2 regions of the Comamonas sp. JNW genome follow, and region 1 is predicted to be linked to the other one. Evidence: riboswitches for the same ligand, from Rfam matches in the RefSeq annotation. Region 1 holds a riboswitch; the other holds the start of a gene.
What was found. Region 1 has a riboswitch for thiamine pyrophosphate ahead of DCO45_RS17110 (long-chain fatty acid--CoA ligase). Riboswitches for the same ligand answer to the same signal wherever they lie in the genome.
Positions count from the first base shown of each region.

Region 1 (15,120 bases):
TTGGCGGGTTTGCCAATGGCGTTGTGGTAGTACCAGATGATCTTGATGGCCGTGTCATTGGCTTCCGAGCCCGAGTTGGCAAAGAAGACCTTGGCCATCGGTGCCGGGGCCAGCTGGATCAGCCGGTCCGCCAGCTGGGCAATCGCTGGGTTGGAGCGGTGGTTGAAGGTGTGGTAGTAGGGCAAGGTCTTGAGCGCATCGATGCCGGCCTGCACCAGGCGCGGGTGGCTGAAGCCCAGCGAGCTGCACCACAGCGCGGACATGCCCTCGATGTACTTGCGGCCTTGTTCGTCGATCACATGGATGCCATCGCCCCGCGTGATCATCAGCGGGCCCACGTCCTCATGGGCGGCCAGGTTGGTGTAGGGGTGCAGGTGGGCGCCAATGTCCTGGGCGTCCAGCGCGCTGCGTTTGGGGGTGTTGTCTGCTGCGTTCATGTCCAAATCTCCTGGGGGCTGGTGGTGCTTGCTGTTGCTAGGTATGGCGGGGTGTCAGTAGCCGCGCCCCAGGTCCACGGCCACCTCGGCGGCCTGGCCTGCGCGGATGCGGCTGAAGTTGTGGGCGGTCTGCTGGGCGATCACGCGTGGATCGGTGCGGGTGGCGATATGTGGGGTCACCAGAATGCGCTCGTCCTGCCAGAACGGGTGGTCGGCTGGCAGCGGCTCGGCGCTGAAGGTGTCCAGCGTGGCCGCGCCAATCTGGCCCTCGGCCAGCGCGGTCAGCAAATCGGCCTCGACCAGGTGCGCCCCTCGGCCCACATTGATCAGGTGCGCGCCGCGCGGCAGCTGGCGCATTAAGGCCAGATCGAGAAAGCCCTGGGTTTCGCCCGTCAGCGGCAGCAGGCAGACGAGGGTGTCGCAGCCGCTCAAAAACTCTGCCTTCTGCGCCTGGCCGTGGAAGGTCTGCAAACCCTCCAGACCGGCGGGCAGATCCTGCTTGGCCGATCGGCTCCAGCCGCGCACCTGGTAGCCCATGGCCAGCAGCGCGCGGGCACAGCCCTGGCCCAGGGTGCCCAAGCCTGCAATCCCAACGCGGTGGCGGCTGGGCGCAACGATGGGCTCCTCGCGCCACTGGCGCTGCGCCGCATGGGCCACATAGCGGTCCATATGGCGCTGGCGGTGGATGACGGCCCAGCTGACAAAGGCCGTCATGCCATAACCCATGGTGCTGTCCACAATGCGGCACACGGGGGTGCTGGTGGGCAGGGCCTGGGTGTCGATATGGTCAATGCCGGCGGCAATCGATTGCACCAGCTGCAGGCCAGCGGCCTGGGTCAGCTGCGCGAGTTGGGCGGCGGGCGGGTGCCAGCACACTGCCACCTCGATATCGCCGTGCTGGCCGGCATCGAGCAGCGCCTGCAGCTCGGCGCCCAGCAGCAGCCGGCTGCCGGGGAACTGGGCCTGGTAGGCGGGCAGCAAAAAGTCCATCGCAATGCTCTTGCTCAAAAAGGCAATGCTGCGGGGCATGTCACTGGCGTGGCTGGCAGTGCGGCCCGGCACAGCGGCCTGGGCATCGGTGGTGGGCATGGTGGTCATGCTCATGCGCGGCTCCGCGTTTGTGCGTTGCCCGCGTCCACCTCGTCGCGGCGGTGCTCCAGCGAGGGAATGGCGTCGATCAAGGTCTGGGTATAGGGGTGCTGGGGGTTGCCCAGCACCTGGGCGGTCGGGCCGTATTCCACAATGCGGCCCCGCTGCATGACGGCCAGGTGGTCGCACATCTGGCCGGCCACGCGCAGGTCATGGGTGATGAAGACCATGCTGAGCTGAAAGCGCTCGCGCACCTCGGCAAACAGCTTGAGCACCTGAGCTTGCACGGACACATCGAGCGCGGAGACCGGCTCGTCCGCCACCAGCAACGAAGGCTCCATCGCCAGCGCGCGGGCAATGCCAATGCGTTGGCGCTGGCCGCCAGAGAACTCATGCGGGTAGCGCTCGGCTGCCTCGGGGCCCAGGCCGACCAGCTCCAGCAGCTCCATCGTGCGGCGCAGGGCCTCGGCCTTGGGGACACCCTGGGCAATGGGGCCGCTGGCAATGGCCGCGCCAATCTTGTGGCGCGGGTTGAGCGATGCATAGGGGTCCTGGAAGACCATCTGGATCTTGCCCTTGGCCTGGCGGCGCAGCGCGGCGCCCGAGCTCAGGCGCTGGCCGTTGAAGAGGATCTCGCCGCTGTCAAACGGTGCCAGGCCCACGATGCAGCGGCCCAGCGACGACTTGCCCGAGCCCGACTCTCCGACCACGCCCAGGGTCTGGGCGCGGCCCAGCTCAAAGCTGATGCGCTCGGCGGCCACCACCTCGCGCGCGGGCCGCAAAAAGCCGCCGCCAGTGCGGTAGACCTTGCACAGGTCCTTGACCTGCAGCACCGGCTGCGCCGTGCTGGCCTGGGTCTCGCGCACATTGCCATGCGGAATGGCGGCCAGCAGCTTCTTGGTATAGGCGTGCTGGGGGTTGCGCAGCACCTGGCCGGCTGGGCCGGCTTCGACCACCACACCGGTTTGCATCACCACCACATGGTCGGCAATCTCGGCTACCACGCCAAAGTCGTGGGTGATGAACAGCATGGCCATGCCGCGCTTTTTCTGCAGCGCGCGCATCAGCTGCAGGATCTGCGCCTGCGTGGTCACATCCAACGCCGTGGTGGGCTCGTCGGCGATCAACAGGCTGGGCTCGAGCAGCATCGCGATGGCGATCATCACGCGCTGGCGCTGGCCGCCCGAGAGACGAAACGGATAGGCGTCGATCAGGCGCTCGGGCTCGGGCAGGCCCACATCGGTGAGGGCCGCGATGATGCGGCGGCGCTTGTCGGCAGCGGGCAGCTGCAGGTGGGCATCCAGCGCCTCGGCCATCTGGTCGCCAATGCGCATCACCGGGTTCAGCGCCGTCATCGGCTCCTGGAAGACCATGGCCATGCGGCTGCCACGCAGCTCGCGCAGCTGGTCTTCGCTCAGGCTCAGCAGGTCTTTGCCGTCAAACAGGATCTCGCCAGCGACGGGCTCCACCTTGGGGCGGGGCAGCAGGCCCATGATGGCGTTGGCGATCATGGACTTGCCCGAGCCCGATTCACCGACCACGCACAGGGTCTGGCCGGGCAGGATCTGCAGGTTGGCCTGGGTGACGGCCAAGGCGCGGTCGGCGCCCAGCGGCAGGCGGATGTCCAGGCCGCGCACGGTCAGCACCGGCTCTGGGGTGGCAGGCTGGTCAGGCATTTGTGCAAGCATATGCAGGGCTTCGTGTGAGTAGGCGTTCATCGTGTCTTCCCGTCCTGGCGCGCATTGAGTCCGTCGTTCAGCCCCTCGCCCACCAGGTTGAAGGCCAGCACGGTGAGCAGGATGGCGACGCCGGGGAACACCGCCATCCACCAGGCCTGGCGCAGCACGGTGCGGGCCGAGCCGATCATGTAGCCCCAGCTCATCAGGTTGGGGTCGCCCAGGCCCATAAAGCTCAGGCTCGATTCCAGCAGGATGGCGGTGGCCACCATCAGGGACGCCATCACCACGATGGACGAGGCGGCATTGGGCAGGATCTGCGCCAGGATGATGCGGGGCGTGCTTTGGCCAGCCAGCTGGGCGGCGGCGACAAAGTCGCGCTGGCGCAGGGTCAGGAATTCGCCGCGCACCAGGCGCGCCACCGGCGGCCAGGACACGAGCGCAATGGCCACAATGATGGAGTTGACCGAGGGCTCAAAAATCGCCACCAGTACCAGGGCCAGTGCAAAGCTGGGTACAGACTGGAACATTTCGGTAAAGCGCATCAGGCTGGCATCGACCCAGCCGCCAAAGTAGCCCGATACCGCGCCAATGCCCACGCCAATCAGCAGCGACACCAGGGTCGAGATCACGGCGATCAGCAGCGAAATGCGCGCGCCCAGCACCAGGCCCGAGAGAATGTCGCGGCCCATGGTGTCGGTGCCCATCGCAAAGCCTGCGCGCTCCATCGGCGGCAAAAAGGGTTGCTCGACCATGTCCCAGGGGTTGTGCGCGGCCAGCAGCGGGCCAAAGCAGACCAAGAGCGCCACGACCAGCAAGATGGCCAGGCCCAAAAGGGCGCCCCGGTTGCGGCAAAAGCGGCTCCAGAAGGTCGAGCGGTGCTTGTTCTTGGCGGGAGGCGTAGCGGCCACCAGGGCCGGCTCGGAAATAGCAGTCATCGCAAGGCTCCGTTTCAGCCCAGCTCGATCCGGGGATCGACCAGGGTGTAGACAAAATCAGTGATCAGGTTGAACAGCACCGCCACGGCGGCTGCAACCAGGAAGCAGCCCAGCAGCAGGTTGTAGTCGCGCTGCAGCAGGGCATCGAACATCAGGCGGCCAATGCCGGGCCAGGCAAACACCGTCTCGGTCAGCACCGCGCCGCCAATGAGGCCGCCGGCCTGGATGCCCGCCAAGGTAACGATGGGCAGCAAGGCATTGCGCAGAATGTGCTGGCGCTGGATGCGGCCCATGCGCACGCCCTTGGCGCGGGCGGTTTTGACAAAGTCCATCTGCGCGACTTCGAGCATCGAGGCCCGGGTCATGCGGGCATAGACCGCCATATAAAAGAGCGCCAGCGTGAGGGACGGCAGCACCAGATGCTGGGCAATGTCCCAGGCGCGGGCAAAGCCGGTGGCGTCGCTCCCGACGGTGAAGTAGCCAAAACCGGGCAGCCAGCTCAGCTGCACCGAGAACACCAGCACCGCCATCATGGCCAGCCAATACAGCGGCGTGGCATAGAACACCAGCGCCACAAAGGTGATGGCGCTGTCCACCCATTTGCCGACATGGCGGCTGGCCGTGGCGCCCAAGGCCACGCCAAAGATCAGCGACATCACAAACGCGCTGCCGGTGAGCAGCAAGGTAGCGGGCAGGCGCTCGGCAATCAGATCCAGCACCGGGCGCTGCTGCCGGTAGGAAAAGCCCAGGTCCAGCTGCGTGATGTGGCCCAGGTAGTTGGCCAGCTGGGTGGTGACGGGCTTGTCCAGACCGAACTGCTCGCGCAGCTGGGCGACAAACTGCGGGTCCGAGGCACCGGCTTCACCGGCAATGACGGCAACCGGGTCGCCGGGCGCTGCCCGGATCAGCATGAAGTTGACGGTGGCTATGCACATGAGCACCAGCAGACCCTGGAGCACCCGGACGGACATGTAGCGGAGGCGGTTCATAGCGGGGAGACCTTGGAGCGAGACAAAAGCGCTGCCATCCCGCACGCGCCAGCGGGGGGCTGGCAGCGTGCAGAGTTCAGCAAGAAGAGAGGCGCTGCGGCCTAGGCCGCAACCGGCGGGGCCTTAAGCTATGGACGCACGGCTCAGGCTGTCATTCAAGCCCACGCCGGAGCTGATCGGGTTCTTGATCTTGGTGCGGTAGAGCGTGGGGAAGTTGATCTCATGCAACCAGGCCACCGGCACCTCTTCGGTCAGGATCTTCTGCACCTCGGCATAGGCCTTGGCGCGGTCGGCATCGGTCAGGGCCTTGGCGCCGGCGTCAAACAGTGCATCCACCTTGGGGTTGACATAGCCTTCGATGTTGTTGAACGGCGAGCCCTTGGCAATCGTGTGGCTGGTGTAGGTACGCGCCACGCCCAGCGCAGGATCGGGGTATTGGTAGACATAGATGATGGCCATGTCAAAGTCCCATTCGGCGGTGCGCTGGTTCCAGCCGGCCACATCGGTGCCGGTGGTCTCCACCTTGATGCCGGCCTGGATCAGGTTCTGGCGGATCATCTCGGCCAGGCGCTGCCAGGATTCGCCATAAGGCAGCGGCAGCAGCTTGACGGTCTCGCCCTTGTAGCCGGCTTCCTTGAGCAAGGCCTTGGCCTTGTTCAGATCGCGCGGGTACTTGGTGACGTCGCCCGAGGCGAACTTCACATGCTGGTTGAAGGGGCCGGCAGCCGTCTTGGCAAAACCCTGCCAGGCGACCTTGACCATGGCCTCGCGGTCCATCGCATACATGACGGCCTGGCGGAACTTGGGGTTGTCAAAGGGCGCCTTGCGGTTGTTGAGCACCAGCCAGGAATGGGGCGAGTAGAACTCCCAGCCCTTGGTGGTGACCGCTGCTCCAGGCAGCTTGGCCAGGCGGGCCACATCAAAGAACTCGACCGCGCCGCCGGGCACCACATCGACCTTGCCGGACTCAAACGCTGCTGCGCGCGAGGCCGCATCCGGGATGATGTGGAAGTACAGGTTCTCCACCATGGGCTCGCCCTTGGTGTGGTAGAGCTCATTGGCCACCAGCTGGATGTAGGAGCCCCGCACCCATTCCTTGTACTTGAAGGGGCCCGTGCCAATCGGCTTGGCATTGGCCGGGTTGGTGGCGTAGTCGGTGTTTTCGTAGATGTGCTTGGGGATCATCGGCATCGAGCCGGTATCGAACAGGCTGATGAAGGGCCCAAACGGGTACTTGAGCTTGAACTCCACCGTGTTGGCATCGATGGCGCGCACGCTCTCCAGCGGCTCGAGCGAGGCGCGAAGGCGGGCATGGGTCTTGCGCAGAAACTTGTCGACCGAGAACACCACATCATCGGCAGAGAAGGGCTTGCCGTCGTGCCACTTGACGCCGGACTTGAGCTTGAAGGTGTAGGTCAGGCCGTCGTCGGAGCGGCTCCAGGCCGTGGCCAGCAGGCCATGGGGTTCGAGCTTGTCGTCGTAGCGCAGCAGGCCTTCGTAGATATAGCCGGAGACCAGCTGGGTGGGGCCGTTTTGCACAATGCCCAGCATCAGGCCCGAGGGCTCGGGCTGCACCATCACATTGATCGTTCCCTTGGTTTGCTGCGCCAACGCTGCCATGGGCACGCCCGCGATGCTGAGGCCGGCACCGGCCAGGCTGTAGGAGATAAGTTCACGCCGATTGATCATGGTTGCTTCCTGTCTTGGTATCAAGGGGTGCCTGGCCCGGCTGGGCTTGCGGCGGTGGGGCCGCAAAGGCGGCGGCATGCAAGGGTCGAGAGGTCCTCAGTCGCGGTAGTGGCTGCGGCCCGGGGGCTGCAAAAAGCCCAGCAGGCCCTGCCATTCGCGCTCATGCGGGTCGGCGCGCTTGGGCTGGCCGGGCATCACATCGGTGTCGCCGCTCTCGTACTGGCGGGCGGTCAGCTCGCAGACCTCGGGCGGCACGGGGTTGATGGCCTGGCCGCTGGACTGGATGGCCAGCTGCACGCGGCAGGCGCGGTCCAGGTTGAGCATCAGGATGAAGGCCTCGGCCACGCTGTGGCCCAAGGTGAGCAGACCGTGGTTGCGCAGCACCATGGCCTTGGCCGTGCTGCCCAGGTCGGCGACCAGGCGCTCGCGCTCATGCAGATCCAGCGCGATGCCTTCGAACGTGTGGTAGGCCACGCGGTTGTAGAACTGCAGCGCCCACTGGTTGCTCGGCTGCAGGCCGCATTGCAGTGAGGACACCGCCACGCCCGCTTCGGTATGCGAGTGCACGACGCAGGCGGCGTCATGGCGGGCCGCATGCACAGCGCTGTGGATCACAAAGCCGGCCGGGTTCACCTCGTGGGGCGTGTCCTCGACGATACGGCCCTCGGCATCGATCTTGACCAGCGAGCTGGCCGTGATGTCCTTGAACAGGGTGCCAAAGGGGTTGATGAGGAACTGGTCAGTGCGGCCTGGCACCCGCGCCGAGATGTGCGTGTAGATGCTGTCGTCCATCCCGAAATGGGCCATCAGGCGGTAGGCGGCGGCCAGGTCTTCGCGAACGCGCTGTTCGCTGTCGGTATGCGGTTTGTCGTAGCCGGATTGGACGTCGGCATCAGCCATTGCAAGCATTGTTGTCCTCATTAAATTTATGTCGTCTAGCGACAGTCGTCTGTCGACAGGACATAAGTTAACAGACTGAATCGCGGATGGAAAGGGTTGCGGACTAGGTGATTTCCAGCAGGCGCGCTTTGACCTGGTGCAGAAAATTTGCAAAGCACCACAATGGGTTAGGTGGTGATGTCCTTGCCTGGATATGGTGCAGGAATGCGCAAAAAATGCCTTGGCTTGGTGCGTGTGCGACTGCGCCCTCGGCGCCTTGCACCATCGCGGTGGCCCTGGTGTTTTCCCTGGTTTGGGCTTGGCCCCGGTGGCTGGATTGGCCGTGGTGCAGGCCTTGGCTTGACAGTGTGGATGGCGGTGACCCAGCAGCCCTGGGGTAAGATGGCGCCTGCTCCGGGGTGCACGCCAGTGCTGAGATCTACACCCGAGAACTTGAACCGGGTCATTCCGGCGGAAGAAGAGCCAAGTCCCTGCCAGGGGCGCCTTGCGCGCATGGGGGGAGCCTTCGGAGCATGACCTCACCGCTCTCGAAGGAATTCCATGGACAAGGCCGATACGCTGGTCGCAGACCTGCTTGCATTCATCGCAATGGATGGCTGCACCGATGACCAGTTTGACCAGCTCGCGCTGCGTCTTTTTGCCTACCAATACGCATCCAATACGCCGTTCCGCAGCTTTTGCCAGCGCCGTGGCGCAAGCCCCCGCACGGTCAAGACCTGGAGCGATATCCCGGCTGTGCCCATCGACGCCTTCAAGGCACTGGAGCTGCGCAGCGAGCCGCCGTCGTCCACCGAGCGTGTCTTCATGACCAGTGGCACCACGGGCCGCGCGGCACGGGGCCGGCATTTTCATCCTGCCCTGCAGGTGTATGACCTGTCGATGCAGCAGCATTTCGCCACCCGCTTTATGCAGGGCACAGCGCGCATGCCAATGGGCATCCTGTTCCCTGATGAGGCGGCCATGCCTAACTCGTCGCTGGCGCATTACCTGGCACTGGCCAAGTCGAGCTTTGGCACACCGGAGAGCCGCTATTTTCTCGGGCCGGAGGGCCTGGATATGGCCGGGCTCTGCGCCGCGCTGGAAGCGGCTGAGCGCAGCGGCCAGCCCTATGCACTGCTGGGCGCCAGCTTCAGCCTCGTGCATGTGATGGATGCGCTGCGTGCCCAGGGCCGCCGCTTTCATCTTCCAGCGGGCAGCCGCATCCTGGATACCGGCGGCTACAAGGGCCAGTCGCGTGAGCTGCCGTTGGCCGACTTCTATGCCGGCCTTTCCGAACTGTTGGGCGTGCCGCCCGAGCTGTGCATCAACATGTATGGCATGACCGAGCTGAGCACCCAGTTCTACGACAACGGCAATGCCACGTTGCCCTCGGTCAAGTCCGGCCCGCACTGGATTCGCTCGCGCCTGGTCGAGCCCGTCAGCGGCCGCAGCGTAGCGCCTGGCGAGCGCGGCATTCTGGTGCACTGCGACCTGGCCAACTACAACGCGGTCAGCACCATCCTGACCGAAGACGTGGGCCTGTGGGCCGATGGCGGCTTTTTGCTGCTGGGCCGGGCCGAAGGGGCCGCCGCCAAAGGCTGCTCGCTGGCCGTCGATGAGTTTGTGCAAGCGGCGCGCGCATGATGCAGCCGCAAGCCGCTGAGCGCATGGCCGGGCGCATGCGGGCCGGCTACCTGCCAGGCCTGGAGGAAAGTCAGGTACGCTGGCAGGTGCTGGTGTTTGAGCGCGCGGGCCAGCGCCTGGAGGTCGAGGTGCCGGTGCTGACCGGCGCGCAGATGCAGGCCCTCACCGAGCGGGTGCGCGCCGCCGCGCAGCGCCAGCTGCAGCCGATGCCGCTGGCCGAGATTGTGGCGGCGATTGACCGCGCCATCGCCCGCCTGCTGGACCCTGCCGACCCCTATCGCCGCCAGATCGATGCCTGCCTCCCGCTGGTGTGCGGCTATGACGCGGCGATGGTTCGCCTGGGGCTCAACGGCCTGTTCAAGACCTTTCGCGCGCCCCAGCTGTGGCGCTTTGTGGGCGAGGATTTTGCCAACCCCCGTGTGCTGGACGGCTTTGTGCCCGCCGCCAAGGGCGGAGCGGTGCGTGCCTATGGCCCCGGCCTGCTGCTGCACAGCTGGGCCGGCAATGTGCCGGCGCTGTCGCTGTGGAGCCTGGTTTGCGGCCTGCTCGTCAAAGCGCCTAGCGTCGGCAAGCTGGCCAGTGCCGAGCCGCTGTTTGCCGGCTGGTTTGCGCGTTTGCTGGTCGAAGTCCATCCGCCCTTGGCCGACTGCCTGGCCGTGGTCTGGTGGCCCGGCGGCGCCCAGACGGGCGACAGCGCCGAAGGCGCGCAGGTGCTTTACGCCGAGGCCGATACCGTGATGGCCTATGGCAGCAACCAGACCCTGGCCGCGCTGCGCCAGCAGTTGCCGGTGACCACGCGTTTTTTGCCCCATGGCCACAAGCTGGGTTTTGGCATGGTGGGTAGGGCGGCACTGGATGCCGTCAAAGCGCCGGCCCATGCGCGGCTGGCAGCCTGGGATGTCATGCGCTATGACCAGCAAGGCTGCTACTCGCCCCATGTGTTTTATGTAGAGCGGGGCGCCACGGTCTCACCCCGCGCCTTTGCCGATTACCTGGCCGCCGAGCTCGCCAACCTGCAGCAGCGCTTTGCGCGCCGCCCGCTGGATCTGGAAGAGGGCGCCGGCATGGCGCGCTGGCAGCAGTCGCTGGAGTGGCGTGCGCCCGCCGATGATGGCGCCGCCCCGCAGCTGATTGGCCCGGCCGATGCGCCCTGGAGCGTGGCCTATAGCGACAGCCTGGAGCCGCTGGCGCCCACGGCGCTCTACCGCAGCATTGTCGTCGTGGGGGTGGACAGTCTGGAGCAGGTGGTGCCGTTGATAGCAGCCCAGCGTGACTACCTGCAGAGCGCAGGCCTGGCCGTGGGCCCCGAGGATTTGTACCGCCTCGCCGGCCTGCTGGGGGCCGCCGGCGTCACCCGCATCAGCGCGCTGGGCGCCATGGGCATGCCCGAAGCCGGTTGGCACCATGACGGGCGCTTTAGCCTGCTCGACCTGGTGCGGATGACCGAGATCGATGCCGCTGCCGAGGCCGCCGCCCAGCCGCTGGCGCGCTACGCAGACTGAAGGGCGGCGCGATGGCATGGATTGATATCGAGGACCTTAGCTTTGCCTACCCGGGCCAGCCGCCTGTCGTGGATGGCGTGCGCTGGCAGATGGCGCAAGGCGCCTTCCACTGCCTGCTGGGCCGCAGCGGCTGCGGCAAGACCAGCTTGCTGCAGCTGGTCGCCGGCCTGCTGCAGCCCCAGGCCGGGCGCATTGTGCGGGCTGGTGGTAGCCTGGCCGCACCCGGCCCGCAGCTGGGCGTGATGTTCCAGTCGCCCACCTTGCTGGACTGGCTGACGGTGCTGGACAATGTGCTGCTGCCGCTGTCGCTGCAGCGCAAGCCTACGGCGCAGGACCGTGACGCCGCCGAGCAGCTGCTGGCCCAACTTGGCCTGGCGTCGCTGACCCGGCAGCAACCCGGGCAGCTATCCGGCGGGCAGCAAAGCCGGGTGGCGCTGGCGCGGGCCTTGATTCGTGAGCCCGCCTTGCTGCTGCTCGACGAGCCCTTTGCCGCGCTCGACGCCATCACCCGCGCCGAGCTGCAGGATGAGCTGCTGCGCAGCTGCCGCGCGCGCGGCACCACCGTGCTCTTTGTCACCCATGACATCAACGAAGCCGTGTACTTGGGGGACCGGGTGGCGCTGATGCATGGCGGGCGCCTGGTGGCCGATATCGCCATTGACCTGCCGACGCCCCGCACCCAGGCCATGCGCCATGGCGCGGCCTTTAACGCCTATGCGGCCCAGGTGCGTGCCGCGATGGATGGGGCCAGCGCATGAACCCTCTCTTGATAGCCCGGCTCTGGGCCACTGCGTTGCTGGTGCTGCTGCTGGCCGTGTGGGAGGGCGCTGGGCGCCTGGGCGGCATCTCGGCCCTGGTGCTGCCCGTGCCGTCGGCGGTGCTGCAGGCCTTGTGGACGGGGCTCGCGTCCGGCTACTTTTGGCCGCATGTGGCGGCCACCGTGCAAGCGGTGCTGCTCGGCCTGGCGGCCGGTGCCTGCTTTGGCTTGCTGGCGGGTATGGCCTTGGCCGAGTCGGTGTTGCTGGAGCGCGTGCTCAAGCCCTATGTGGTCGTCAGCCAGGTGGTCCCCAAGCTGGCGCTGGCGCCGCTGTTTGTGCTGTGGTTTGGTTTTGGCATGCTGCCGACGGTGCTGATCACGGCGCTGGTCTGCTTTTTTCCGCTGATGGAAAACACCTTGACGGGCCTGCGCCAGGTCGATGCACAGCGCCTGCAGCTGTTTCGCATGCTGGGGGCCAGCCGTCTGCAGACGTTATTGCGGCTCAAGCTGCCCATGGGGTTGCCCGCCATTCTGGCGGGCCTGCGCGTGGCCGTGGTGCTGGCGCTGGTGGGCGCGGTAGTGGCAGAGTTCATGGGCGCCAGCCAAGGGCTGGGCGCGGTGGTGATTGCCGCCCAGGGAATGATGGACACCAGCCTGATGTTTGCCGCGCTCTTGCTGATTGCGGCGCTGGGTTTGCTGCTGTACCAGGCCTGCCTGCTGCTGGAGCGCAGATTGCTGCGTGGCCATGCAGTCGCTGGCGCCCCGGCAGGCCCGCGCCGTTGATTTTTAGATTTTTGCTCGATTGCTTCTGGATGGACCGCTTATGTCTGCACCTTTTCTGACCTCCTCCCTCTCGCGCCGCCGCTGGCTGGGCGCCTCTGCCGGCCTCTTTGGCCTGGGCCTGGCGGGCAAGGGCATCACAGCGGGCGCTGCCGCGCCGGTCAGCGGCAAGATTCGCCTGGCCGGCTGGAGCAAGCCGATCAGCGAGATCACCAATATCCTGGCTGAGCCGGACAAGGGCTTTTTTAAGGCCCAAGGGGTGGATCTGACCTACCTGCCCGGTGCCGGCGGTGGCGACGCGATCCGCAATATCCTGAGCGGGCAGGGCGATGTGGCCTTTACCGACCCGGGCTCGTTCTTCATGGCGCTGGACAAGGGCGAGAAGCTGGTCGCCATCTACGACATCTACCCGCAAAACGTTTTCAATGTCGTCTCGCTGCGCTCGAGCGGCATCCGCAGCCCGGCGGATCTGAAGGGTAAGACCATTGGCGTCTATAGCCTCGCCAGCGGCACGCGCCAGAACCTGCTGGTGATGCTGCACCAGGCGGGGCTCAAGGAATCGGACGTGCGCATTGTCGTCACCGGCCTTTTGAACTTTGCACCGCTGATGCAAGGCCAGGTCGATGCGACCGCCGCCACTGACACCGGCCTGGCCGTGGGCCTGCGCAAGGGCATGGGCGAGGTCCATGTGATGCCCGTGCGCGACTACCTCAATATGTCCAGCGATATGTTTGTGGTGCGCCGGCAGTCGCTGGAGCAGCAGCCGGCATTGCTGCAGGCCTTTTTGCGCGGCTACCGTGACAGCGCGGCATGGATGATCGCCCAGCCCGAAGAGGCCGCCACCCTGGCCACCAAGCGCGCGATCGATGGCACCCAGCGCGATATCAACCTCGATGTGATTGCGCTGCGCAATGCCTCGGCCCAGCCCACCCTGCGGGTGCAGGGCAAGGTCGCGCCGCTGGGCAGTTTTGACCTGGCTGCGCTGCAAAAGGGCGCGGACGCCTACCATGCGCTGGGCATGGTGCAGCAGCCCATCAAGGTGGCCGATGTGGTCGACAGCCGTTGGCTGCCAGGGGCCTGAGATGCTGGAGAGCAGTGCTTTGAATCTGCGCGGCAAGGTGGTGCTGGTCACCGGCGCCAGCCGGGGCATTGGAGCGGCCATCGCCCAGGCCTTTGCGCGCGAAGGCGCCACCGTGGCGGTGAACTACCTGGCCAATGAGGCAGCAGCGGCCCAGACCGTGGCCGCCTGCCAGGCTGCTGGCGGCAACGCCTGGGCCGTGCAGGCTGATGTGGGCAACCCGGCCGCGGTGGACGCGATGGCCCAGGCCATTGCGCAAGAGGCCGGGCCCATCGACATCGTCGTGAACAACGCCTTGCGCCCCTATGCCTTTGACCCCGAGCGCCGCCAGCCGCTCGATGCACTGGCCTGGAGCGACTACCAGGCGCAGTTCGATGCCGCCGTGGGCGGCGCCTTCCATGTCTGCCGCGCCGTGCTGCCACAGATGCGCCAGCGCGCCCGGGGCAGCATTGTCAATATCAGCAGCAACTTGGTGGAACACCCTGTCGTTGCCTACCACGACTACAGCACGGCCAAGGCCTCGCTGGTGGGCTTTAGCCGCAACCTCGCCAGCGAGCTGGGGCCCTTTGGCATACGCGTCAACTGCGTCGCCCCGGGCCTCGTCTACCCCACCCAGGGCAGCGCGCAAACCCGCGAGTCCTTCCGCGAATCGCTGATGGCTGCCACCCCGCTGCGCCGCCTGGCCAGCCCCGACGATGTGGCCGGGCCGGTGCTGTTTCTGGCATCGGACCTGAGCCGGTTTATGACGGGGCAGGTGTTGTTGGTGGATGGGGGCTTGGTGATGCGCTGATGGGGCGATCAGGCGGCGCAAACCTCAGTCGTTCTCCCGTGGCAGTACATGCCTGAGCTCCAACTGGTCGCAGCTGTGGGGATGGAGTGCACCGTCCTGCTGCAGCTCCCCCACCTCAAAACCGTCTTCGACATCTTCGAAATACAGCAGGCCGTGGGGGAGGTGGGCGACGACCAATACCTGCTCTAGCTGGCCCAGGCGATGGATGGGGACCGGGTAAAAAGGCTGCCGACATCCAGTGAAAAGCGCCTGTTGCGCTGTGCTGCAGTTGGAGAGTTGCTTTTCAACAATCGCTTCCAACGCATCGACGGTGACGGGTTCCCAGGTACTCATATTGGTGCTTGGAGCTGATTACGGACGCACAGTATGCTATGGCACCCAGGGCCCCTCGGGTCCTCGCAAAGACTGATCAGCAGAAACGGACAACCATGGTCTTCCTGGCAATCACCCCCGAAGGCCTTCAGCAGGCCTTGATCGCAGCAGAAAAAACGGGCCAGCCGTTGTGGTGCGGCTTGAATGCGATTTCCCAAGAGGCGTTTAGCGCTATGGCAGGGAGCGGCCTTTCGCGCTTTGACTACGCCTTGGACCCGAAAGACACAGATACTTTGGCTGGCGCGCTCGACACCATAGCGCAACACCACCCGGCTAGCATCGTCTGGTTGGAAACAGCCCCCGCTGCGGACGACTGAGCCGGGCAGCGCGGTTGCTGGCCAGCGGCCCAGCTGCCGCACCACGACATCCATGAAAAACATCCAGGTCATCGATGGCGCGCTGAACTGCGTCTACGACATCTTTGCTGCGACGGAGCAGGAGTTCGCGCTGATCTTCCCCAGCGGCCAGGACATCGCCTTCATCGACGACGTCTATGCAGC
Region 1 covers NZ_QETI01000012.1:94,399-109,518, reverse strand. The annotation lists gene DCO45_RS17145 (aspartate aminotransferase family protein) at 1-437, opposite strand, end outside; gene DCO45_RS17140 (glyoxylate/hydroxypyruvate reductase A) at 492-1,541, opposite strand; gene DCO45_RS17135 (ABC transporter ATP-binding protein) at 1,538-3,214, opposite strand; gene DCO45_RS17130 (ABC transporter permease) at 3,241-4,140, opposite strand; gene DCO45_RS17125 (ABC transporter permease) at 4,155-5,129, opposite strand; gene DCO45_RS17120 (ABC transporter substrate-binding protein) at 5,253-6,818, opposite strand; gene DCO45_RS17115 (class II aldolase/adducin family protein) at 6,915-7,718, opposite strand; TPP riboswitch at 8,103-8,194, shown strand; gene DCO45_RS17110 (long-chain fatty acid--CoA ligase) at 8,259-9,341, shown strand; gene DCO45_RS17105 (acyl-CoA reductase) at 9,338-10,843, shown strand; gene DCO45_RS17100 (ABC transporter ATP-binding protein) at 10,855-11,601, shown strand; gene DCO45_RS17095 (ABC transporter permease) at 11,598-12,383, shown strand; gene DCO45_RS17090 (ABC transporter substrate-binding protein) at 12,424-13,461, shown strand; gene DCO45_RS17085 (SDR family oxidoreductase) at 13,463-14,248, shown strand; gene DCO45_RS17080 (hypothetical protein) at 14,273-14,581, opposite strand; gene DCO45_RS17075 (hypothetical protein) at 14,677-14,937, shown strand; gene DCO45_RS17070 (hypothetical protein) at 14,990-15,120, shown strand, end outside.

Region 2 (15,120 bases), on a different contig from region 1:
TGAACCAGCGCAGCCCGCTGTACGCTGGCGTGATGGCAATCTGCCTGTTCTCGATGGCCGGTATTCCTCCGCTGGTGGGCTTCTACTCGAAGCTGGCCGTGCTGCAGGCGCTGGTGGCTTCGGGCAGTGGCCTCTATATTGCGCTGGCCGTGTTTGCGGTGATCATGTCGCTGATCGGCGCCTTCTACTACCTGCGCGTGGTCAAGGTCATGTACTTCGACAAGCCCATCACCGCCGCCAAGGTGCATGCACCTTTGGACGTGCGTGCTGTGCTGGTGGTCAATGGCGCGCTGGTGCTGATTCTGGGCATCATGCCCGGCGGTCTGATGAAGCTGTGCTCTGACGCCGTGCTGCGCGCGCTCGCCAGCTAAGCGGCTCGGCAACCGAGCCTGACAAAGCCCGCATGTCTATCACTGCATCCATCTGGTTGGTGATCGTGGCGGGCTTTGTTGCGGCCAATCTGCCATTTCTGAACCAACGTATTTTGGCTGCGGGGCCCCTGTGCCATGACGGCGGCAGTGCCGGCAAGGCCCTGTGGATCCGCCTGGTCGAGCTGGTCGTGCTGTACTTCCTCATCGGGGCATTTGCGATGCTGCTCGAAGGCCGCGCCGGCCAGCGCAGCAGCCAGGGCTGGGAGTTCTATGCCGTCACCGGCACCTTGTTCCTGACCTTTGCCTTCCCCGGTTTTGCCTACCAGTACCTGCTGCGCAAGGTGAGCCGAGCGGGGTGAGACTGTGAAGGTCTTCAACCTGCGCTGCCCTTTGGGCCATATCTTTGAGGGCTGGTTCGCCTCGGACGCCGCGTTCGAGCAGCAACAAAGCCAGGGCTGGCTCAGCTGCCCGATGTGCAACTCGCATGAGATCGTCAAAGGCCTGAGCGCCCCGCATCTGGCGCGCAAATCCAATTCCCTGGCCCCAGCGGCTCCAGCTGCGCCGGCTTCCTCCGCCGCAGCCCCTGCACGGCCTGGTAGTGCGCCGGCGTCGTCCTCGCCATCCCGGGCCTCCCCAACCCCGCTCAGCGATGCCCAGCGCCTGCAACAGGCCTGGCTTGAGCTGTCGCGCCAGATCGTAGCCAATACCGACGATGTCGGCAGCGGCTTTGCCGACATGGCCCGCCAGATGCATGAGGGTGAGGTCGCTGCCCGCCCGATCCGGGGCACCGCCACCCCGGAGGAGCAACGCGCTTTGGTCGACGAGGGCATCGATGTGCTGCCCTTGCTGCTGCCCGAAGCGAGCAAGCACCGCCTGCAATAGGCTGGATCTGTCGCCTTGGCAGCAGCCCGACTGGCTGGCATGCTGCAGCGCCGATGATGCACAGCACGTATGGATGGGCCGGGGCAGGGCCTTTGCATTGTCGCCCGTGCTTGATTTTGATGACAAAAAGACGACCGTTTGTCCCTCAGGTGACTATCAAAAAGTGAGCGCATAAAGCCCACGGGTTAACGCGTACGCAGCCTCACCTACAGGCTTTCCCCAGTGTTGCATCGCAGTATTCTTTCCTAGTATTGGCAGCATCGAAGCGGCGTGCATTTCCAACCCGGAATAGGCGCCGCGCTTTTTTCCAGCGAAGCGGTGCGGTGCCCATGAGTGATGTCATTCTTCAAACCCGAGATCTCACCAAGGAGTTTCGGGGATTCACAGCAGTCAGCAATGTCAACCTGTCGGTGCAGCGGGGCTCGATCCATGCGCTGATCGGCCCCAATGGTGCCGGCAAGACGACATGCTTCAACCTGCTGACCAAGTTCTTGACGCCCACCAAGGGCATCATCCATTTCAACGGCACGGACATCACCAGTGAAGAGCCGGCGCAGATTGCCCGCCGGGGGGTGATCCGCTCGTTCCAGATCTCGGCGGTGTTCCCGCACCTGAGCCTGATGGAGAACGTGCGCATCGCCTTGCAGCGCAAGCTGGGCACGTCCTTCCACTTCTGGAGCAGCGAGCGCACCTTGGACAAGCTCAACGGCCGCGCCGTGGCCTTGCTCGAAGAGGTGGGCCTGGCGCACCTGGCCGACGAGATCACCTTGAACCTGCCTTATGGCCAAAAGCGTGCACTCGAGATTGCCACCACGCTTGCGATGGAGCCCGAGCTGATGCTGCTCGACGAACCCACCCAGGGCATGGGCCATGAGGACGTCGAGCGCGTCACCCAGCTGATCAAAAAGGTCTCGGCCGGGCGCACCATCTTGATGGTCGAGCACAACATGAAGGTCATCTCGACGATTGCAGACCGCATCACGGTGCTGCAGCGCGGCGCCATCCTGGCCGAGGGCGACTACCAGACGGTGTCGCAGAACCCCCAGGTGATGGAAGCGTATATGGGAACCACCGACGGCCAGCTGCAGGGAGCGCACTGACATGAATGAGAAAAACGGAGTGCCTGCACTGGAGATCAGCGATCTGCACGCCTGGTATGGCGAATCGCACGTGCTGCATGGCGTGAACATGCGTGTGATGCCGGGCGAGGTGGTGACCTTGCTGGGCCGCAACGGCGCGGGCCGCACATCGACGATGCGTGCGGTGATGGGGCTGACGGGCTCGCGCAAGGGCTCGATCAAGATCCATGGCGTCGAGACCATCCAGATGCCCACGCACAAGATTGCGCACCTGGGCCTGGGTTACTGCCCGGAAGAGCGCGGCATCTTTGCCAGCCTCTCCTGCGAAGAGAACCTGATGCTGCCGCCGGACCTCAAAACCGGCTCGGCCGGCATGTCGGTCGAAGAGATCTACGAGATGTTCCCCAACCTCGCCGAGCGCCGCCAAAGCCAGGGCACGCGCCTGTCGGGCGGCGAGCAGCAGATGCTGGCCGTGGCCCGCATTCTGCGCACCGGCGCCAAGCTGCTGCTGCTCGATGAGATCTCCGAAGGTCTGGCCCCCGTCATCGTGCAGGCGCTGGCCCGCATGATCGTGAGCCTGCGCGCCAAGGGCTACACCGTGGTGATGGTCGAGCAGAACTTCCGCTTTGCCGCGCCCCTGGCCGATCGCCTCTATGTGATGGAACACGGCCAGATCGTCGAGCAGTTCAGCGCCGATGAGCTCGAAGGCAAGATGCCTTTGCTCAACACCTTGCTGGGGGTCTAGCCCACTTTTTTGCAACCCTGGCGCAGCGCAGACTGCCGCCATGTATTGAGAACAGATATTTTTTAGGAGACAAGATGAAAGCAAAGCTCAAAGCCATTGCCCAGGTGGCATGTTTGGTCGCCCTGTCCGCAGGCGCTGCCCAGGCACAAGAAAAGGTGAAGATCGGCTTCATCACCGACATGTCCAGCCTCTACGCCGATGTGGAAGGCAAGAACGGCGCAGTCGCGATCCAGATGGCCATCGATGACTTTGGTGGCAAGGTGCTGGGCCAGCCCATCGAGATGGTCTCGGCCGACCACCAGAACAAGGCAGACATCGCAGCCTCCAAGGCGCGCGAGTGGATCGATACCGCCGGCGTGACCATGCTGTTTGGCGGCACCAACTCCGGCACGGCCCTGGCCGCTGCCAAGGTGGCGCAAGAGAAAAAGCGCGTCTACTTCAACAGCGGCGCGGGCTCCTCGGCACTGACCAATGAGCAGTGCAGCCCCTACACCGTGCACTATGCCTATGACACCGTGGCCTTGGCCAAGGGCACCGGCGGAGCCGTGGTGGACCGTGGCGGCAAGTCCTGGTTCTTCCTGACGGCCGACTACGCGTTTGGCCACTCGCTGGAAGCGGACACCACCGCCGTCATCAAGGCCAAGGGCGGCCAGGTGCTCGGCTCGGTGCGCCACCCGCTCAACGCATCTGACTTCTCGTCCTTCCTGCTGCAGGCGCAGAACTCCAAGGCCCAGATCCTGGGCCTGGCCAATGCCGGCGGCGACACCATCAATGCCATCAAGGCCGCGCGTGAGTTCGGCATCAACAAGACCATGAAGACCGCCGGCTTGCTGGTCTTCCTGTCTGACATCCACAGCATGGGCCTGAAGAACACCGAAGGCCTGCTGCACACCACCAGCTGGTACTGGGACCTGAACGACGAGACGCGCAAGTTCGCCGACAAGTTCTTTGCCAAGACCAAGCGCATGCCTACCGATCTGCATGCGGCGGACTACTCGGCGACGATGAACTACCTGAAGGCTGTCGAAGCCGTCAAGACCACCGATGCCGACAAGGTCATGGCCTACCTCAAGAGCACGCCGCTCAACGACTTCTACGGCAAGGGCGTGATCCGCCCCGATGGCCGCTACGCGCACGACATGTACCTGGTCGAAGCCAAGTCGCCTGCCGAATCCAAGAAGCCCTGGGATTACCTGAAGGTTCTGTCCACCTTGCCTGCGGACCAGGTCTGGACGACCAAGGCCGAATCCAAGTGCGCGCTCTGGAAGTAAGCACCGCTCACACCTAACCTGCGTCGATGCTGCCTGCTGCGGCTGCCCGCCATCGCTGATGGCACGGGTCGCAAAAGCAGCGGCATGACGCCAGGCGTGTTGTGTTCATTCACTGACTCGTGAGCTTTTCATGGAAATTTTTGGTATCTCATTACCGGCCTTGATGAGCCAGCTGCTGCTGGGTCTGGTCAACGGCTCGTTCTATGCCATTCTCAGTCTGGGATTGGCCGTGATCTTTGGCCTGCTCAATGTGATCAATTTCGCCCACGGCGCTTTGTTCATGCTGGGGGCCATGTTCACCTGGATGGCGGCGTCCTACTTCCAGGTCAATTACTGGGTGATGCTGCTGCTCTCGCCGATTCTGGTGGGCATCATCGGGGTGTTGATAGAGCGCTTTTTGCTGCGCCATATCTACAAGCTCGACCACCTCTACGGCCTGCTGCTGACCTTGGGGCTGTCGCTGCTGATCGAGGGCGTGTTCCGCTCGATCTACGGCGTCTCGGGCCTGGGCTACGACACGCCCGAGCTGCTCGAAGGCGCCACCAACGTTGGCGTGATGCTGCTGCCCAACTACCGCATGTGGGTGGTGGTAGCCTCGCTGATCGTCTGCTTTGCCACCTGGTATGTGATCGAGAAAACCCGCCTGGGCGCCTACCTGCGGGCCGGCACCGAGAACCCCCGTCTGGTCGAGGCTTTCGGTGTCAACGTGCCGCTGATGATCATGCTGACCTATGCGTTTGGCGTGGGCCTGGCCGCCTTTGCCGGCGTGCTGGCAGCGCCCGTCTACCAGGTCACGCCGCTGATGGGCCAGAACCTGATCATCACCGTGTTCGCGGTGGTGGTGATCGGTGGCATGGGCTCCATCATGGGCGCCATCGTAACCGGTCTGGCACTGGGCGTGATCGAAGGGCTGACCAAGGTCTTCTACCCAGAAGCCTCGGCCACCGTCGTGTTCGTGATCATGGTCATCGTGCTGCTGGTGCGCCCGGCTGGCCTGTTTGGCAAAGCGAAGTGAGGTGAGGGGATGAATTCCAAGAAGTTTGCCAAACTGGGGTATGGGTTGCTGCTGCTCGGCATGATCGCTGCGCCGTTCATGGGGGCCTACCCTGTGTTCGTGATGAAGCTGATGTGCTTTGCACTTTTCGCCTGTGCGTTCAATCTGCTGCTGGGCTACACCGGTCTGCTGTCCTTTGGCCATGCCGCCTTCTTTGGTGGTGCGGCTTATGTCACCGGCCATGCGATCAAGGTCTGGCACCTGACGCCGGAGCTGGGCATTTTGTTCGGCGTGGTGTTCGGTGCCTTGCTGGGTGTGGTGTTTGGCTGGCTGGCCATTCGCCGCCAGGGGATTTATTTCTCGATGATCACCTTGGCGCTCGCCCAGATGCTGTTCTTTGCCTGCCTGCAAATGCCCTTCACCGGTGGTGAGGACGGCCTGCAAGCGGTGCCGCGCGGCAAGCTGTTTGGCGTGCTGAGCCTGGAGAGCGACTGGACCATGTACTACGTGGCCCTGGCCATCGTGGTGCTGGCCTTCCTGCTGATCATGCGCACGGTGCATTCGCCTTTCGGCCAAGTGCTCAAGGCGCTCAAGGAAAACGAGCCGCGTGCCATCTCGCTGGGCTATGACGTCAACCGCTTCAAGCTGCTGGCCTTTGTCATCTCGGCTGCGCTGGCCGGTCTGGCCGGTTCGCTCAAGACCGTGGTGCTGGGCTTTGCAACCTTGACTGACGTGCACTGGACGGCATCGGGCCAGGTCATCCTGATGACCTTGGTGGGCGGCCTGGGCCTGCTGTCGGGGCCGATCGTCGGCTCGGCCGTAATCGTCGCGCTGGAAAACAAGATCGGCGATATCGGCACCTGGCTGTCGCGCCTGACCGGCGTCGAGTGGTTCAACACCTTGGGTGAGTCGGTGACCATTGTGACCGGCCTGATCTTTGTGATCTGCGTGCTGGCGTTCCGCCGCGGCATCATGGGCGAGTTGATCGCCTTCATGGACCGCAAGAAGAAATAGCGGGGGCTTGCAGACCCGTCCAAGTCAAAGACCCGCATTGCGCGGGTCTTTGTTTTTGGAGAGGGCGGGGAGGGCGGCGTTACTTCCAGAGCTTGCAGCTGGATTCGGCCTTGGTGGTCCAGACCTCGTCGGGGCTGAGCGTCTTGAGCACCTTGAAGTAATCCCAGGCGCCTTTGGATTCGGCCGGGGCCTTGACCTGCATCAGGTACATCTCATGGGCGTAGCGGCCATCGGGGCGGACAACGCCCTTGGCGTAGAAGTCGGACAGGGGTTCGGCCTTCAGCGCGGCCATCACCTTGTCCGAATCGGTGGACTTGATGCGGTCGGCCGTCTTCAGGTAGGTCATCATCGCCGAGTAATCGGCCGCCTGCAGCGAGGTGGGCATCTTCTTGAACTTCTCGAAGAACCGGTCCGAGAACTTGCGGCTTTCCGGGTTCAGGTCCCAATGCCAGCTGTCGGTGAACATCAGGCCTTCGGTCTGCTTGAGCCCCAGGCTGTGGATGTCCGAGCTGAACAGCAGCATGCCGGCGAGCTTCATGGTCTTGGTCACGCCAAACTCGCGCGCAGCCTTGATGGTGTTGATGGTGTCGCCACCGGCATTGGCCATCGCCAGAATCTGGGCCTTGGAGTTCTGCGCCTGCAGCAGGAAGGACGAGAAATCCGAGGCATTGATCGGATGCCGCACGGCGCCCACCACGCGGCCGCCTGCGGCCTTGATCACCTTGGTGGTATCGGCCTCCAGCGCATGGCCAAAGGCGTAGTCGGCCGTCAGAAAGAACCAGTCCTTGTCGCCCAGCGCCACAATGGCGCCGCCGGTGCCCTTGGCCAAGGCCACCGTGTCGTAGGCGTAATGCACCGTGTAGGGGCTGCACTGGTCGTTGGTTAGCGCGGATGTACCCGAGCCGTTGACGATGATGAGGCGCTTTTTCTCCTCGGCCACCTTGGCCATCGCCAGGCCGGTGCTGGAGGTGGTGCCGCCCACCAGCATCTGCATGTCGCGCTGGTCAAACCACTCGCGCGCCTTGGAGGCGGCCAGGTCGGCCTTGTTCTGGTGGTCGGCCACCATCAGCTCCACCGGCTTGCCCAGCAGCTTGCCGCCAAAGTCATCAATCGCCATCTGCAGCGCCAGCGCCCCGCCCTTGCCATCAACGTCCGCATAGACGCTGGACATGTCGGTGATGAAGCCGATCCGCACCTTGTCTTGCGCCAGCGCACCTTGCGCAAACAGGGCCAGCACACAGCCAGCGGCAGCGGCCGCAATTGCGCGTCGCCGGTGTGGCAGCGCAGAACGCAAAGAGGGCATTGCAGGAACATTCATCGGAAGGTCTCCTTGTTCAAATAGACATGCGTGCAGTGCGGCTGCCAGGTGCGGCGCACCCGTGGGCTGCTGCGCCCCGATGGTTGCAGGCTGCTTGGCGCGCGCCTACTGGGGTAAGCACCAGCGCGGCGCAAAAACGCAGCTGTGCGCGCGGCGCGAAGCGGCTATACTGCTCGCAGCTCCGGGGTGTGCGAAAGCGCTGAGATGCGAAAGGCAGTTGCAAGACTGCTGATTAGCGAACCCGACGAACTTGATCCGGTTCATGCCGGCGGAAGAAGAGCGGGACCCTGAAAGCACAGCGGTGGAAGGCAGGCAGCGTTGCATGGCACGCGCCTGTGGCCACCGGCTACGCACACCCCAGGCGCCTCGCGCACTGGGGTTTTGTCTTTTTGGGGACGGCACCTGTCAGCGCGCAACAGGTGCCGCCATGGCCAGCCAACAGCGGCCACGGCGCAACGCACAGCACGGCCGGGCCGGGGTGTAGTCGATGGGCGTGTTGCGGCCAAGCAGCCATGCCTGGCGTGTTGGAACAGAAGAGGGCCGGCACGTCTCGGAGCGTTCGATGAAATCAACCGCTTTGAGGAGACTGCCATGAACGCCCCTGAGTCCCTGTTCATCCCCGCCACCGGTGATGCCCCCGATGCCGCCCGCTTTGGCGAACTGCTGGCCCAATCACGCCAGCCTTTTCCTGCGTCGACCAAGTCTTACCTGGCCGGTGCCATCCACCCGCAGCTGCAGGTGCCGGTGCGCGATATTGCGCTGACCAACGGAGAGCAGGTCAGCGTCTACGACACCTCGGGCCCCTACACCGACCCGGCCGTGGCCATCGATGTGCGTCAGGGCCTGCCCGCGCTGCGCGCCGAATGGATCGCCGCGCGCGGCGACAGCCACTACTATGTGGGGCGCCAGCGTGTGGCGCTTGATGACGGCAGCAAGCGCGGCGAAGAAGACCTGCGCGTGGCCCAGCTGCGGGCCGAGGCCGCCGCGCTGCAGCGCCAGCCGCGCCGCGCCAAGAGCGGTGCAAATGTGACCCAGATGCACTATGCGCGCAAAGGCATCATCACCCCCGAGATGGAGTATGTGGCCCTGCGCGAGAACGGCCGCCGCGAATGGATGGCCGAGTACCAGCGCGATGCTGCGCGCGAGGCGCGCCTGGCGGGCAACAGCCTGGGCGCTGCGATCCCCAAGATCATCACGCCCGAATTTGTACGCGACGAGGTGGCGCGGGGCCGGGCCATCATTCCGGCCAATATCAACCACCCCGAGATCGAGCCGATGGCCATTGGCCGCAACTTCAAGGTCAAGATCAATGCCAATATCGGCAACTCGGCCGTGACCTCGAGCATCGAGGAAGAGGTCGAGAAGCTGGTCTGGGCGATCCGCTGGGGCGCGGACAATGTGATGGACCTGTCCACCGGCAAGAACATCCACACCACGCGCGACTGGATCGTGCGCAACTCGCCGGTGCCCATTGGCACGGTGCCGATCTACCAGGCGCTGGAGAAAGTGGGCGGTGTGGCCGAGGACCTGACCTGGGACATCTTCCGCGACACCCTGGTGGAGCAGGCCGAGCAGGGCGTGGACTATTTCACGATCCATGCCGGCGTGCGCCTGGCCTATATCCACCTGACGGCCCAGCGCCGCACCGGCATCGTCTCGCGCGGAGGCTCCATCATGGCCAAGTGGTGCATGGCCCACCACCGCGAGAGCTTCCTCTACGAACATTTCGAAGATATCTGCGACATCATGAAGCAGTACGACGTGAGCTTCTCGCTGGGCGATGGCCTGCGCCCGGGCTGCGCCTCGGACGCGAATGACGAGGCCCAGTTTGCCGAGCTGGCCACCTTGGGTGAGCTGACCCAGCTGGCCTGGAAGCACGATGTGCAGACCATGATCGAAGGCCCGGGCCATGTGCCCATGCACATGATCCAGGCGAACATGACCGAGCAGCTCAAGCACTGCCACGAGGCGCCGTTCTACACCCTGGGCCCGCTGACCATCGACATCGCGCCGGGCTATGACCATATCGCCAGCGCCATCGGTGCGGCGATGATCGGCTGGTTTGGCACCGCCATGCTCTGCTATGTGACGCCCAAGGAGCACCTGGGCCTGCCCGACCGCGATGACGTCAAGCAGGGCATCATTGCCTACAAGATTGCCGCGCACGCAGCCGATGTGGCCAAGGGCCACCCGGGGGCCCGGGCGCGTGACGATGCACTCAGCCAGGCGCGCTTTGACTTCCGCTGGGAGGACCAGTTCAACCTGGGGCTGGATCCGGACACGGCCCGCGCCTTCCATGACGAAACCCTGCCCAAGGACAGTGCCAAGGTGGCGCATTTCTGCTCGATGTGCGGGCCCAAGTTCTGCTCGATGAAGATCACCCAGGAGGTGCGCGAGTTTGCCAAGAACCAGGGCGTGGCCGAAGAGCAGGGCATTGCCGTGGGCATGCAGGCCAAGGCGGCGGAGTTCAACCGGGCGGGGGGCGATTTCTACATCCCGATCGCCAGCGACACGACGGCCAGGTAAGTACGCGGCGGGCGTTGACCCCATGCGGCCACCACCCGGTGGCCGCATTGGCGCCTCGGTGTCAGCAACATTTGCTGCGCTGCACTAAACTGCGGACTGCCATCTGCCAGCCTCTTTCAACGCCAGAAAGCCCTTTGCCATGAACGTCACGCAAGCCATGCAAGAGCGCCGCTCGGTGCGCGCCTTTTTGCCCAAAGCTCCCTCTGCCCAAGCCGTGCATAGCCTGATCGCCGATGCGGCCCAGGCGGCATCGGGCGGCAACCTGCAGCCCTGGCGGGTGGTGGCGCTGGCGGGCCATGCGCTGCATGAACTGACCGATGCCATTGCAGATGCGCAGCCGCTGCCCGAAGGCGGCAACAACTACACCTACCCGCCCAATCTCTGGGAGCCGTATCGCACGCGCCGCTTCAAGAACGGTGAGGACCTGTACAAGACTATCGACATTCCGCGCGAGGACAAGGCCGCGCGCCTGGAGCAGCTGGCTAAAAACGGCCGCTTCTTTGGCGCCCCGGTGGGCCTGCTGGTATTTGCCGACGAGCGCATGGGTTATGCGCAGTGGGTGGACCTGGGCATTTACCTGCAGTCCCTCATGCTGCTGGCCACCGAGCGCGGCCTGGCCACCTGTGCCCAGGGCTACTGGCGCCGCTATGGCGACACAGTGGAGCGGGTGCTCAAGGCGCCAGAGCCTTACCGCGTGGCCTATGGCATTGCGCTGGGCTATGAAGACCTGACGGCGCCGATCAACAGCCTGCGTGCCGACCGCGCACCCTTTGGCGACTGGGCGCAGATGCGCGGGTTTGACTAAAGCGGCTCAACGGCCGAATCAGACCGCGATATAGCGGTCCTTGCGGTGGTTCATCGCGACGATCAGGTTCAGGATCACGGCGCCTGCAATCGACCAGGCGACCGACACGGCCGGAACCAGCCACAGCGCGAACGCCACGATGAGGCAGTCCAGGCCCATCTGCACCTTGCCAGCCGACCAGCCATGGCGCTCCTGCAGGTAGAGCACCAGAATGCCAAAGCCGCCCAGGCTGACCCGGTGGCGGAACAGAATCAAAAAGCCTGTGCCCAGCAGCACACCGCCAAGGATGCCAGCCAGCGGCTGGGACACATAGGAGATGGCCAATAGCGCTGGCAGCAGCTCGGTGAGCCAGGACGTGGCCACTACCGCGATAAAGGTCTTGACCACAAAGGCAGTGCCCATGCGCTTGGCAGCCAGCCAGTAGAACGGCAAATTCAGGCAGAAGAACAGCAGGCCCAGATCGGTGCCGGTGGCGTAGTGCCCCAGCAGCGCAATGCCGGCAATGCCGCCGGTCAGCAGCCCCGCGCTCTTGTACAGCACCAAGGCGGTGGAGATCAGCAAGATGCCGACCGCCATCGCAATGCCATCCTCCAGCCAGGAATGGCCGGATGAGCCGGTCTTGAGCGCCCAGCGGAATTTGTCGGAGGTCAGTTGGCTCACGCGCGCAAAGCCTGCGCTGGCAAAGAGGCGGTATCGGGTCATGGGAAAAGGGCAAGCAAGAGTCCTGCCAGCTTGGGGCGCAGCGCATGCCCCCATTCTGACCAGGCGCAAGCAAAGGGTGAGATAGCCCTCAAATATAGGGCTAACCCTTATCCCTCAAACCCTGCCAAGGATTGGCGCAGCCCGCCTGCAGGCTGCTTTCCCAGTTCAGTCGCTTACTTCCAGATCGGGCACTGGGCCTCTTGCTTGCTGGCAAACAGCGTCTCGCCCGGCAGCGCCTTGATCAGCTTGAACGAATCATGCTTGCCCTTGGACTCCTCAGGCGTCTTGACCTGCAGCAGGTACATGTCGTGCACATAGCGGCCATTGGGCTCGATCTTGCCCTTGCCGAACATGTCGTTGAGCGGCATCGATTTGAGCGTCTGCATCACCTTGTCCGCGTCCAGGCTCTGCGCCTTTTCCACGGCCTTGAAGTAGCTCATCGCCGAGGAGTAGTCGGAGGCCTGCAGCGAGGTGGGCATTTTCTTGGTGCGGGCGTAGTAGCGGTCGGTCCAGGCGCGGGCCTCGGGCGAGCGGTCCCAGTACCAGCTGTCGGTGAACATCAGACCACCGGCGAGCTTGAGGCCCAGGCTCTCGACCTCGTTGGCAAACACCATCAGCGCCACGGGCTTCATCTTGGGGGTGATGCCAAACTCGCGCGCGGCCTTGAGCGCGTTCATGAAGTCACCACCGGCATTGGCAAAGCCCAGGATCTCGGCCTTGCTGGCCTGCACCTGCACCAGGTAGGACGAAAAATCGTTCGCATGAAAAGGCGCGCGCACCGATTTGACGATCTGGCCGCCCTGGGCCTGCACCACGTGCGTCACATCGGCTTCCAGGGTGTGGCCAAAGGTGTAGTCGGCTACCAAGAGCGCCCAGGTCTTGGCGCCTTGCTCGGACACTGCACGGCCCGTGCCGCGCGCAATGGCCGTGGTGTCGCTGTTGTAGTGCACCCAGTACGGCGAGCACTGGCTGCCCGTCAGGTTGGAGGAGTAGGCGCCATTGATCAGCAGCACGCGTTTTTTCTCATTGGCCACCTGGCCCATCGCCAGCGCCGTCGCCGTATTGGTGCCGGCAATCAGCAGCTGGACATCCTGGGTGTCGACCCATTCGCGCGATTTGGTCGAGGCGATATCGGCCTTGTTCTGGTGGTCGGCCGACAAGAGCTCAATCGGGCGGCCCAGCAGCTTGCCGCCAAAGTCTTCAATGGCCATCTGGATGGCGGTTGCGCCGCCTTTGCCATCGCCGTCCGAATACTGGCTGGACATATCCGTCAGGAAACCCAGGCGCACCGGCGCTGGGGCCTGTGCCTGGGCCGTTCCGGTGATCGCGCAGCAGGCGAGGGCACAGGCGCTGAGCGTGGGCCGAAAGCGCAGGGAGGTTGGGGTGGGCATATGAGACTCCTTTGTTATGGGTTGCTTTGGTTTTGCAACACCCATGCTAAGAGCAGATGCCAGATGGCGACAGGGTGAAAACGGGCGCAGCCCAGCGCGTTTGTCACCCACGTTACCGGCCCGCCAGACCAGGTAGATATTTGAGAGTTAGATAAATACAAATGCATACCAAATAACACATAGATATTTTTGTCCGCAGGGCATGCTGGCTTGAGAGTGGAGGTGTCAAATTTTTTCATCAGGATGTCACCCGCCGTTGCAACACTTCCGCCTTTCTTTTGGGATCCCTATGCGACGCTTACCCCTTGTGGCCGCCATGGCCTCTTTGCTCATCCTCACCACACAAACCACGACAGCGGCAGACCTGGCCTTGCAGACCCCCGCTGGCCAGGCGCTGGAGGCCAAGCTGGCCTCTGCTGACCCGCAAGGCCAGGTCTATGCCTCGCATGTGTTCAACGACCCGGCAGCGACCAAGCTGCCTGATGGCTGGCGCACCGCAAGCTGGAATAAGGGCACGGTGACTATCGATGCCAGCACCGGCCATCTTCTGATCAACGGCAAGGCCGATAGCACCGCGATGACGGCCGTGCTCTTGCCAGTAGCGCTGGAAAATCTATCCAACTACCGCGTGGATGTGGAGTTCAGCTTCGAGCAGCCCAACAATACCGCTCGCTGGGGTAGCGTGATGTACCGCACCTCGCCCGCTGCCAATACCCCAGCCCACGAGCCTTACTACCAGTTCGCGATTCGCCAGGCGGCTACGGCCAATAACGGCACCGAGTTTGCATTCCGCAAGGCCGGCGCCTGGTCGGTGCAGGGTACCAAGCCGTTCACCGAGGCGATCAGCGCCGCGAAGACCTACACCGCCAGCGTGGTGGTCCATGGCAACCGGGTGCGCCAGTACCTCGATGGCGCCTTGCAGCACGACACCATGCTGAGCGCCGACCTGGCCAAGGGCGGCATCGGCATGCAGACGGCCGGCCTCATCATGCGTGTCAAAAGCATCAAGGTGACCGAGCAGATCACGCCGCTGCCTGAGTTCGATATGCCCGTGGCCGTGCAGGACGCCGGCAGCGCAGCGGCAATGGCACCCACCCTGGTACAGGCGGCCCAAGGCCTGCAATCGCTGGCTGGCACCGGCGCCAGCCATGCGCTGTGGACGCTGGACAGCAGCCTCAATCTGCTTGATGCCAGCGGTGCCAACGTCGGCACGCTGGCGGCCTACTTTGCCCAGTCCAACCGCAACACCATTGCGCTGTTGCGCATCCAGGATGCAGCGACCCTGAACGCGCTGGTGACCTTCTCCGACCAAGTGCACAATCTCGCCGACCTGACCTTGCTGTCCAGCGATGTGGCATTGCTCAAGCAGGCCCGTGTGGCGCTGCCCAAGCTGCGCACGGCGGTGGATTTCAGCGAGCGCAAGCTGACCACGTCCAAGGCCGATCTGTTGACCATCGTGGGCGAGACCAACCGGGCGGGCGCCAAGATCGCGATCCTGCCCGAGGGCCTGACAACCCGCGCGTTTGTCGCCCATCTGCAGCGCCTGCTGATCACGGTGTGGAGCAATGCCGAGGCCGCAACCCCCGAGCAAGCAGCGAAGATGCTGGTCAGCGGTGTCAACGGCGTCGTCTCTGCCAACAGCGCCGCCTACGCCGATGTACTGCGCAAGCTGCCCGCCAACACCTTGCTGCGCAAGCCGCTGGTCATCGGCCACCGTGGCATGCCTAGCCGCGAGGACGAAAACACGCTGGAAAGCGCCAAGGCGGCAGTGGCTGCCGGTGCCGATGCCGTGGAAAACGACATCTACATCACCACCGACGACCACCTGGTCATCATGCATGACGACACCGTCAATCGCACCACCAATGGCACGGGCAATGTGGAGGACATGAGCCTCGCGCAGGTCAAGGCGCTGGCCACCAAGACCAAGGGCTACCAGGTGCCCACGATGCGTGAGTACTTCCAGGCGTTCAAGGACAAGCCCATCACCCATGTGATCGAGCTCAAGAGCAGCAACCCGCG
Region 2 covers NZ_QETI01000006.1:195,028-210,147, forward strand. The annotation lists gene nuoN (NADH-quinone oxidoreductase subunit NuoN) at 1-371, shown strand, start outside; gene DCO45_RS11250 (DUF2818 family protein) at 404-730, shown strand; gene DCO45_RS11255 (DUF1178 family protein) at 735-1,253, shown strand; gene DCO45_RS11260 (ABC transporter ATP-binding protein) at 1,583-2,353, shown strand; gene DCO45_RS11265 (ABC transporter ATP-binding protein) at 2,355-3,077, shown strand; gene DCO45_RS11270 (ABC transporter substrate-binding protein) at 3,152-4,348, shown strand; gene DCO45_RS11275 (branched-chain amino acid ABC transporter permease) at 4,479-5,363, shown strand; gene DCO45_RS11280 (branched-chain amino acid ABC transporter permease) at 5,373-6,356, shown strand; gene DCO45_RS11285 (ABC transporter substrate-binding protein) at 6,436-7,659, opposite strand; TPP riboswitch at 7,847-7,968, shown strand; gene thiC (phosphomethylpyrimidine synthase ThiC) at 8,266-10,200, shown strand; gene DCO45_RS11295 (nitroreductase) at 10,340-11,005, shown strand; gene DCO45_RS11300 (YitT family protein) at 11,024-11,707, opposite strand; gene DCO45_RS11305 (ABC transporter substrate-binding protein) at 11,881-13,098, opposite strand; gene DCO45_RS11310 (IPTL-CTERM sorting domain-containing protein) at 13,415-15,120, shown strand, end outside.
Region 2: another riboswitch for thiamine pyrophosphate. It lies ahead of thiC (phosphomethylpyrimidine synthase ThiC); the one in region 1 lies ahead of DCO45_RS17110 (long-chain fatty acid--CoA ligase).